One region of the Paraglaciecola psychrophila 170 genome, then DNA from elsewhere that is predicted to be linked to it. Evidence: riboswitches for the same ligand, from Rfam matches in the RefSeq annotation. Region 1 holds a riboswitch; each other region holds the start of a gene.
What was found. A riboswitch is a leader RNA that binds a small molecule or an ion and turns the genes downstream of it on or off. The one in region 1 is predicted to bind thiamine pyrophosphate.
Positions count from the first base shown of each region.

Region 1 (3,277 bases):
AATGTTATTTGATTAAGTTCACATTGGAGAGACCGTATGCATAATAATAAAGAGCAACTACTTGCTTTACAAAAAGAGTTCAACAATCGCATAGTCAAAATTGATAAGGATTTGCATAGCCGCCTAAGCAGCGCGAAATTTTCTGAACAGGCTGTTGATCACCAAAATGATGATGTGATTTTGAATTTAAAAAATGAAGCGCAACAAGAATTAGAACAAGTAAACCATGCGTTGTTGAAAATAGAACGGGACGTCTACGGCACCTGTGAAAAATGCCATAGTGCGATCAGTGCTGAACGTTTGGATGCGATCCCATTTACTGCATATTGTAAAAACTGTGCGGTTTGAGTAATTTTCCGCCAGTCGGCACATGCTTTAACTTTTATAACCCGACACTGAATTCCCTCCGAATTTCAGTATCGAACCTTATCAGAACGACCGGTCAAGATAATTGTCGCTAGCTGGTCAAGTTAATTGTTGCTTAATACTTTATAAAAACAAGAGCACGCTGCGCGCCATCGTCCCGCGCGGCGTCCGCGTGATGGTCTTGTCTCGAATCCCTTCGAACCAGATACTCTTTTTCAACAGCAAAAAAGAGTATCTAGACAAAATGGACAGAACCATTTTGAACATCTGCAAGATAGCCCAAAGCGCAAAGTATAAGGATGTACTTTGTAAAATGCCGCTCGCGACTAAAGTTTTTAACCGCAAAAAATGGCTTGGTCTATGTGCGCCAACCTCGTTGTCGTTAAGGATGTATCCCTTCACGCTCCACTCAAATGAATTCCCCGCGCGGCGTCCGCTGTCATTTACCCCAAAAATAAGCCATTTTAGCTGAAACTTTAAAGGCGGAAGAGCAGTGGCGGAGCCACCAAAGATGATATCGACAAAGTCGATTCTCTTAAGATGGGTGATTTTGTGATTATTTCAACGAACCTGACCCCGCAGGTTCGCAGGTTTTAGATTCATATTGGTATGTATTTAATCACCAACTAATGAAGTGAGTTATTCAAACATCCCACCTTTGAGGCATAAACGAGTTAGCGTCAACGTCCATAATTGCACTTAGTATAGATTGAGAAAACTGGGCAAAAGGCTACTCAATCAGCTTTTGTACTATTTTCTCTCCCTGCCAGGCGCTAGAGGTAAATGTAAGTATTCTCTTGTTAGTGATGTCAGTTACCTTTTAAATTTATCATTATCAAAGGTTGTATCTGACTTAGATGCGGTCTCTCTTTTTTAACAGATATCTTTCAACATGACAGGTCATTAAACTTGGAAAGATAGTTTAGCACTCAGCATTGTAAACATTTCACGTTTTGCTGACCTCGATTAACTACTAACATTGTTATATTGCGCTTTTAATAAAACTTGTTATTATCAAAAAAATAGTCGGGGAGCCTTTAAGGCTGAGATTGCATATCGCGAGACCCGTTGAACCTGATTCAGTTAGCACTGGCGTAGGGAACTAATTACTTGTTTTGTATGATTTACTCTTCAGCGTTTTTAAATCTTCAGCTCGATATAGTTCTTACGCGTCAACGTTAGGAGCTTTATGTCAAATATTATAGTTACTCCCATCAAAGCACCGCTTGCTACCCAAACAGGGTCTCCCGAAACACATTTTTCTGTGACAGATAGAGCTTATGCTTCATCTACGCCTATTGTGTTAACAATTGCAGGATCTGATAGCGGTGGTGGTGCAGGTATTCAGGCCGATATTAAAGCGATATCCGCAACAGGAGGCTATGCCTGTTCAGTCATAACGGCCATCACCGCGCAAAATACCCTGGGCGTGTCAGCTATTTTTCCTATTCCGCTAGAATATGTCGAAAAGCAGTTAGATGCGGTTTTTACTGATTTGAACGTTGTTGCCGTCAAAGTCGGCATGTTAGCTGAGTCTGGCATTATCAATCTAGTAGCCGCTAAAATAAAACAGTATCAACCTGCATTTTTAGTCGTAGACCCTGTCATGGTAGCGACCAGTGGCGACTTGTTGTTAGAAGTATCCGCGATCAGCACCCTCAAAACTGAATTACTACCACTCGCCGATATTATTACACCCAACTTATCCGAAGGTGCCGCCCTGATAGGCGTTGATACACCAGATAACGCAGCAGATATGCTTAACATGATCACAGGTCTTCGACAGTTGGGTGCAGCAACAATATTGCTTAAAGGGGGACACCTTGAACAGGATGAAAACAGTAATGATCTACTTATATTTCCCGAACAGGTTCACCACTTAACGGCAAAACGTATCCACACTCGTAACACCCACGGTACGGGTTGTTCGCTGTCTTCGGCTATTGCCTCTTATTTAGCACAAGGGCATGATTTGTTACGGGCAGTGCAGCTTGGCAAACAGTATATCTCCGAAGCTATTGCTCATGCCGACGAATTATCAATAGGCAAAGGTCATGGGCCGATTAATCATTTTTTCAGTGGCCATGCTGATGTCCGTTGATAAACAGCTGCTATCAGGCCAAAACAATGCCGTTAGTATAGACATCGTTGACGGTTACCTGCGCTATCACGACAGCGCTGATGTGATCCTGGCAAGGCTCAACATTCACATACCTGCGAGAGCCTGGACCTGTATTTTGGGACGTAGCGGTTGCGGCAAAAGTTCTTTATTGCGCTACTTGGCTAATTTGCTGGAGGACAGAGTCGACTGGGCGGGTGAAGTCAATACACGCCCACCATGTGATAGCAAAGATCAGATTACCTATATGGCTCAACAAGATTTGTTGATGCCTTGGCTATCGGCTTTAGAAAACGTCATGTTGAGTACTAAATTTGGTGCTGCGCATTCATCAGCAAAGAGAACCCATTTGATGGTTGATAAAGCGCATGCTTTATTGCAAAAAGTAGGGCTCAAAGACAAGGCAAATTATATGCCACAGCAATTATCGGGTGGTATGCGGCAACGTGTCGCGTTAGCAAGAACGCTTTTGCAAGACAAGCCCATCATATTAATGGATGAGCCTTTTTCTGCATTAGATGCTGTCACGCGGTATCGTCTTCAAAATCTTGCTTACCAACTACTGCAAGATAAAACGGTCGTGTTGATCACCCACGACCCACAAGAAGCCATTCGCTTAGCGGACCAACTCTATATTATGCAAGGCAGACCTGCTTTTGCTGAATCCTTAATTGTACCCAAATCGGTGACGCCCCGAAACTTTGATGCAGAGTTTGCCGAACTTCAGCAAACCATCATGGGTCGCTTGGAGCAAGACTATGAGTGAGTTGACCCGAGTAGAGCCAATCACAG
Region 1 is NC_020514.1:4,604,662-4,607,938, forward strand. Features, by position in the region: gene C427_RS20155 (TraR/DksA family transcriptional regulator) at 37-348, shown strand; TPP riboswitch at 1,384-1,484, shown strand; gene thiD (bifunctional hydroxymethylpyrimidine kinase/phosphomethylpyrimidine kinase) at 1,556-2,467, shown strand; gene C427_RS20165 (ABC transporter ATP-binding protein) at 2,421-3,251, shown strand; gene C427_RS20170 (ABC transporter permease) at 3,244-3,277, shown strand, end outside.

Region 2 (3,277 bases), 480 kb from region 1:
AAGCCCTGCTTAACATCTTCTTTATTTGGCAAACCCAAATGTTCTTTAGGCGTGACATAACACAACATCGCTACGCCATACCAGCCGATCATGGCTGCGCCTATACCAGAAGTAAAATGATCATAACCTGGGGCAATATCAGTCGTTTGTGGGCCTAACGTATAAAAGGGAGCTTCACTACAAATTTCAAGCTGCTTGTCTATGTTCTCTTTAATCAATTGCATAGGAATATGGCCGGGACCTTCAACAATGGTCTGCACATCATATTGCCACGCAATTTTGACTAGTTCACCTAAGGTATCAAGCTCAGCAAACTGTGCTTCGTCATTGGCGTCAGCAATACAACCCGGACGCATTCCATCGCCTAACGACAGAGACACATCATAAGCGGCACATAACTCGCAAATGTCTCTGAAATGCTGGTACAAAAAGCTTTCTTTATGATGAAACAGGCACCACTTGGCCATAATAGAACCACCTCGGGATACAATGCCGGTTAAGCGTTTGGCTGTCATTGGCACATAACGCAATAATACACCTGCGTGAATAGTAAAATAATCCACTCCTTGTTCAGCTTGTTCAATCAAAGTATCCCGAAACACCTCCCAGGTTAAGTCTTCTGCCACGCCATTGACTTTTTCTAACGCTTGATAAATCGGCACGGTGCCAATAGGCACAGGGGAGTTACGTACGATCCACTCGCGAGTTTCGTGAATATAACGCCCAGTGGATAAATCCATTACCGTATCAGCACCCCAACGAGTTGACCAAACTAGTTTTTCTACCTCTTCTTCAATGGAAGAAGTCACCGCAGAGTTACCTATATTAGCGTTTACTTTAACCAAAAAATTACGACCAATGATCATGGGTTCAGCTTCTGGGTGATTAATATTAACCGGGATGATAGCTCGGCCACGAGCTACTTCATCACGCACAAACTCAGCAGTAATCGGCTGCCCCATCAAAGCGCCAAAGGCATTGCCGGGTGCTTTTTGGGTTAAAACATCGTCAGTTACTTCCTCACGAGCCATATTTTCGCGGATCGCGATATATTCCATTTCAGGGGTAATAATGCCCGCTCTGGCATAGTGCATTTGGGTAACACATTGCCCTACTTTGGCTTTAAGTGGTTTATCAATAGAGTCAAAACGTAAATGTTCTAAACCATCATCAGTCATACGCTCTTGGGTATAACCCGAACTGACATGAGGTAATTGTTCAACATCTCCCCGCTGCATGATCCAATTGTGACGAAGTTTGGCTAATCCTTTGCGAACGTCGATATTAGCTTCAGGATCTGAATAAGGACCGGCACAGTCATACACCATAATATCCGGGTTAGTTTCGATGACAGGATTGTCTTCAGTACCACCCAAGATGGTGTCAGTTTGGGAAATAGCCCGCATACCCACTTGGATATTGTGATGGCTTCCCGCTAAGTATACTTTGCGGGAATTAGGGTGTAATAGTGGTTTAAGGTTATCAATAAATTGTTGTGCATTAGCACGGGTTTGACGACGTTTTGACATTAGCAATCTTCCATAGTGTTAAAAAATGAAGTTGCTTGTCTGGAGAGGTATGATGTTGAAAAGCACCAATTGTTGATAATTTGACATCACTAAATCTGATGCCATAAATACAACTTACTGGGTAAGTACTGTTTTAAACGCGCCAAATTTAAATTGGCTATGCTCAATAACATTACGCTTGTTTCCTTCGCGGGTACTAGCCCGATCAGGTTCAACGGATCCCGAATTAACGGTCTCAGCTTATGTTTTTCACCTCAGTAAAAAACACTAGCACTCCGACAAGAAAAAACCATTATAGACAGAGTAATAAAATTGACACAAGGACTTTTAAATATAAACGACTAGCGATTCAAAATCTGTAATCAAAAAAACATGTGATTAATAAGCAATAAAATCATAATACAAAGCGACCAATTGTGTTGGGAATTAAAAAAACATGTTAGACTCTTTATATATTATTATCCGAATTTTTTAACTTTTATTAGACAGTCTCCACTTTGAATTCTACCGAACTTCGCAGCGCTTTTTCTCTTGCCTTTGTGTATGTGCTTCGCATGCTTGGCTTATTTATGGTGATGCCAGTTATAGCTATTAGCGCCAAAACCTATCCAGATTATTCGGCTTTTCTTGTCGGACTAGCAATAGGTGGCTACGGCTTAACACAAGCCTTACTCCAGATCCCAATGGGGGTGCTATCAGATAAAATTGGCCGAAAACCAGTTATTGCAGGCGGTTTAGTTATTTTTGCCATCGGCAGTCTTGTGGCAGCGACCGCTGATAGTTTAACTTGGGTTGTAGTGGGTCGTTTTCTTCAAGGTGCAGGCGCAATTGCAGGAGCCATCATGGCATTGGCTGGAGATTTAAGCCGAGAAAGCCAACGACCAAAAGTAATGGCAATCATTGGTATATCTATTGGTTTCTCTTTTTACATAGCCTTACTTCTGGGACCTATCATCGCGAGTAGATTTGGCCTTAGTGGTATTTTTCTGATGACTGGGGTATTAGCTTGTCTGTGTGTTTTTTTAGTATTGTTTGTTGTACCTAATGCAAAAAATGTGGCACCTAAAGGCGATACTCTACCGGTTATTCAAGATTTAAAAATTCTATTTACGCACCCACAACTAGCCCGCTTAAATATTAGTGTGTTGTTATTACACATGTTAATTACACTACTCTTTGTGCAAATCCCAGTGTTTTTAGTCAATTTAAATTGGCCACTTGATAAGCATTGGCAAGCATATTCCGTGGTATTAGTTGTTTCTGTTGTAGGCCTTATTGGCTTTATGGCTATAGCAAAGAAATATAAAAATGCTGTTTTATCCATCAGTGTTGCAGGCTTAGCTTTAGTGTTTACTTTGATGATATTTAGTCAACAGTCTATTATTTATTTACTTGTACTAGTTTGTTTATTTTTTACTTGTTTCAATTACTTAGAAGCTAATTTTCCAGCTATGGTGTCAAACATATCACCAGCTGGTAAAAAAGGCTCAGCTATGGGGATCTACGCTAGTTTTCAGTTTTTTGGTGCCTTTATGGGTGGTGTGTTATCCGGCAGTATCGGCGAGCTATTAGGCATTCAATGGGTATTTGGTTTAGCCAGTATTTTATGTTGTATTTGGTTGTTGTTGATCAGAGGTTTACAGGCGACGAATCGACTGAAACGTTATACACTTAAAACAACGACACAAATAACAAGTATGGCTTTACAGCAGCTTTCTGAATTAGAAGGTGTGGTGGACATAACGGTT
Region 2 is NC_020514.1:5,085,546-5,088,822, forward strand. Features, by position in the region: gene thiC (phosphomethylpyrimidine synthase ThiC) at 1-1,529, opposite strand, end outside; TPP riboswitch at 1,695-1,817, opposite strand; gene C427_RS22395 (MFS transporter) at 2,027-3,277, shown strand, end outside.
Region 2: another riboswitch for thiamine pyrophosphate. It lies ahead of thiC (phosphomethylpyrimidine synthase ThiC); the one in region 1 lies ahead of thiD (bifunctional hydroxymethylpyrimidine kinase/phosphomethylpyrimidine kinase).

Region 3 (3,277 bases), 1.2 Mb from region 1:
GCTTGATTTATATTATTTAGTATTGATATTTAAAATTGATCCCTACACGACGTGGCTCACCAAACTGCTCATACAAATGAGTTTCATATTCATCTCGTGGATCGTTACCAAAATAAAAGCCCCGGTTGGCGTATTGTTCATCAAACAAGTTACGAGCATACAAACTAACATTCCAGTTTTCTATCTGGTAATCAAGGCTTGTATGAGCGATAAATATGCTCTGTGATTGTTGATCGTGACTAAACGAATAAAAGAACTCATCTTTGGCATCAAACTCAATTAACCAGTTAATATTATTTGAAACACGCCAATTTAGACCAGCGTTGATATGGTAGGTCGGTGCATGAGCTTGTTCTCGCTTATCAATATTACTACCATTTTTAAGCGTGATGCCGCTAATTTCAGTCTTTAAATAGCCGAGATTAGCAAAAGTATCAACATTATCGAACAGCTTATAATTTAAGCTGACTTCAATGCCATAGTTTTTTCCATCTGTAGCATTGTTATAAAAATCCACAAAAGATTGATCATTTACAATAGAATTTTTATACTGCACGTCGTCACGTTTTTGATAGAAAGCAGAAATATCTAGTACTAAACTTCCATCTTGATTAGCACCTTTTATACCAAATTCGATGCCTATTAAAGACTCAGCATCAAAAATAGCATTATCAAGTAAGTCTTGTCTGAACTCAGCAATATCTTCATCGTCGATTTTACCGAGTGCTTGTCCGTTTACCCCGCCCATTTTATAACTGCGCAATAAACTTAGGTATAACATACTGTTGTTAGCCACTTTTTGGTGATAACTAATTTCAGCTCCCCAATCACTATGGTCAATATCTTCATCAATTAAATTGGAATCAACATAATCGAGTGTTTGTGAGGCTAAACGTAAACTTGCAGTAACCCATTTTTCATCTGATAACATATATTTATATTGACCAAATAAAGCACTGTCTAGTCGATCCACCTGGCTTTCAAACGGTGCTGCTAACCAAGTATATTCTCGAGTTAAGTCTTCTGCTTTGTCTGCAAAATAAAAACCAACTACCCAAGAATTAGCTTTATCACTTTTACTGGATAGTCTTGCTTGAACTGTATTGTCTTCGCGCTCCCGAAAGTAATAATCGGTAGATGAATATTCCCAGCCTGGCGCTATGCCTACAAAACTCCAATCCTCATCATAACCATAAGCTAAATCGGCTTGCATAAAACTGCTTTGAAGTTGAACATTAGCCCAATCTAAGCCTTGATAATCTATAGTAAGACCAATTGCCTCACTCTGTTGTTTATCAAAGCCAGGCTCATCAGATAAGGTTGTTCTATCTCTATTGAGTGAAAAAGCATCATATCCATTGTCTACATCAATCAGATGAATAACTGTGTTGATAGATAAGTCATCAGTTACCTGCCAATTAAGCTTAGCTCGCGCAGTTGACTCATCCACGCCATTAGTATCGTCACGTCCCAACCAAGTATTTTCAACAAACCCGTCACTGGTATTTTGATGAACTGATAGTCGGTAATCAACGCTGTCGCTAAGACCACCGCCTACTGCGGCCCCTATTTGCCAACTACCATAATTAGCAACACCAAACTGAGCATCGATACTGGTTTGATCTGACGCATCTTTGCTTAAGACATTTATCATGCCAGCAAGACCATCAGCACCAAAGCGCGCACTATTTGGGCCTTTGAATATTTCGACTTGTTCGATATCAAAAGTACTCGCTCCAGCGAGCAAACCAGAATAATTGATACCATCAACCAGATAACCCACAGAAGGGTTGATTGGATCAGTAAATTGGCTACGTTCACCAATGCCGCGAATTTGTACAAAGCGTCCACGGCTAGCGCCGCTGGCAAAATTCACGTTAGCAGCGCGATTCAATAGATCTTCGAGATGTTGCGCTTGGCGCTGGTATATAACTTGCTCATCAAGAACAGAAATACTTGTAGCCATTTCAGATAAAGGGGTTGCAGATAACGCACCTCGAACAATAATGCGTTCTAATTCATTGAGTGTAGAAGGTTGTTCATCAGTGTTTTGCGCAGCTACATAAGAATTGATTAAACATAGGCTGATTAAGCTAGCCAAAGGCTTTTTGCTAAACTTCATTTAAAAGGATCTCTTCATTATAGGTTGAAAAGATCCGGTAGTACGGCAGGTAAATGGGGAAAATATCTGACCATTCCTACGCCGGCATTATCCGGATCAGGTATAAGGGTTATGAGTATTTCTCAAATCTCAGCCAAAAGGCTCCCCTTGGTTGCTAAATACAGGTTTGTTAGATACTCCGTATTTTGCGTGAGCAGTGTAACAGGCACATAAAGCTTCGCAATAGATGAATAGGCATTTGGAACAGCAAAATAGTATTTATTTTGTTAATTTTAGTTTGACTATTTTATGATCTGAGAAAAAAGAACCTTCTTGAGTAAACCATACTTCAGCATTTGAAGCCACGCACACCCCCTCAACTTGCCCATAACCTGAAAGTGCGAATGTCTTGTGCAAGCTAAAATCTCTATTAAGAATAGCCATGAAGGGCGAAAAACCTCCCATCCCATTTAACTTATAACCAACCAAAATAAATTGATTATTTTTTCTATCAAAATCCCCACCTGTAATGACACCTGGTAATCCCATTATTTCACTTACAGGGTCAACATACTGTGTTGCCTTTATTTTATTGAGTTGGTAGATAAATAACGTGCCGCTGTTCCAGCTCTTGGAAAATAAGAACAAGCTGTCACCCAAATTAATTAACGTTTCAGCGTCGTAATCATGATTTAGATACTCGTTATTATTAATTGAATTATTGATATAAAATAAATTTAATGATTTATCATTGGTTGTACTTTCGCTGTCTTTTTTAGGCGTTAACTTTTTGGGCACTATTTTAGGCGTTACTTTTTTAGGTACTATATGGATCTGCACAAACTTTCGCTTACCTTTATTGTTACCTACATCACCGATATAAAAATTTTGGCTATCTCCCGTTATTGCCTCCCAGTCTGTATTCTTAGCAGAAATTAGCTTTTTATCAATAATCTTCCCAGAAGAGTCAATATTGAAAATAATAGGTTTATTACCAGAGTCATTAACCGTGAAGGCTGAACCTATTTGTGGACAGTATAGACCGGAAGTTTCTTTCAACTCATCTGATAAATTGTTCTCTTCTAAAACAACATAATGAGGATGACTAGTAGCGGATGAACCACAGGCCACTAATAGGTTTATACCTATAAGTAAAACAAATCTAAGCATCAAACT
Region 3 is NC_020514.1:3,445,878-3,449,154, forward strand. Features, by position in the region: gene C427_RS15060 (TonB-dependent receptor) at 17-2,122, opposite strand; TPP riboswitch at 2,179-2,280, opposite strand; gene C427_RS15065 (hypothetical protein) at 2,381-3,271, opposite strand.
Region 3: another riboswitch for thiamine pyrophosphate. It lies ahead of C427_RS15060 (TonB-dependent receptor); the one in region 1 lies ahead of thiD (bifunctional hydroxymethylpyrimidine kinase/phosphomethylpyrimidine kinase).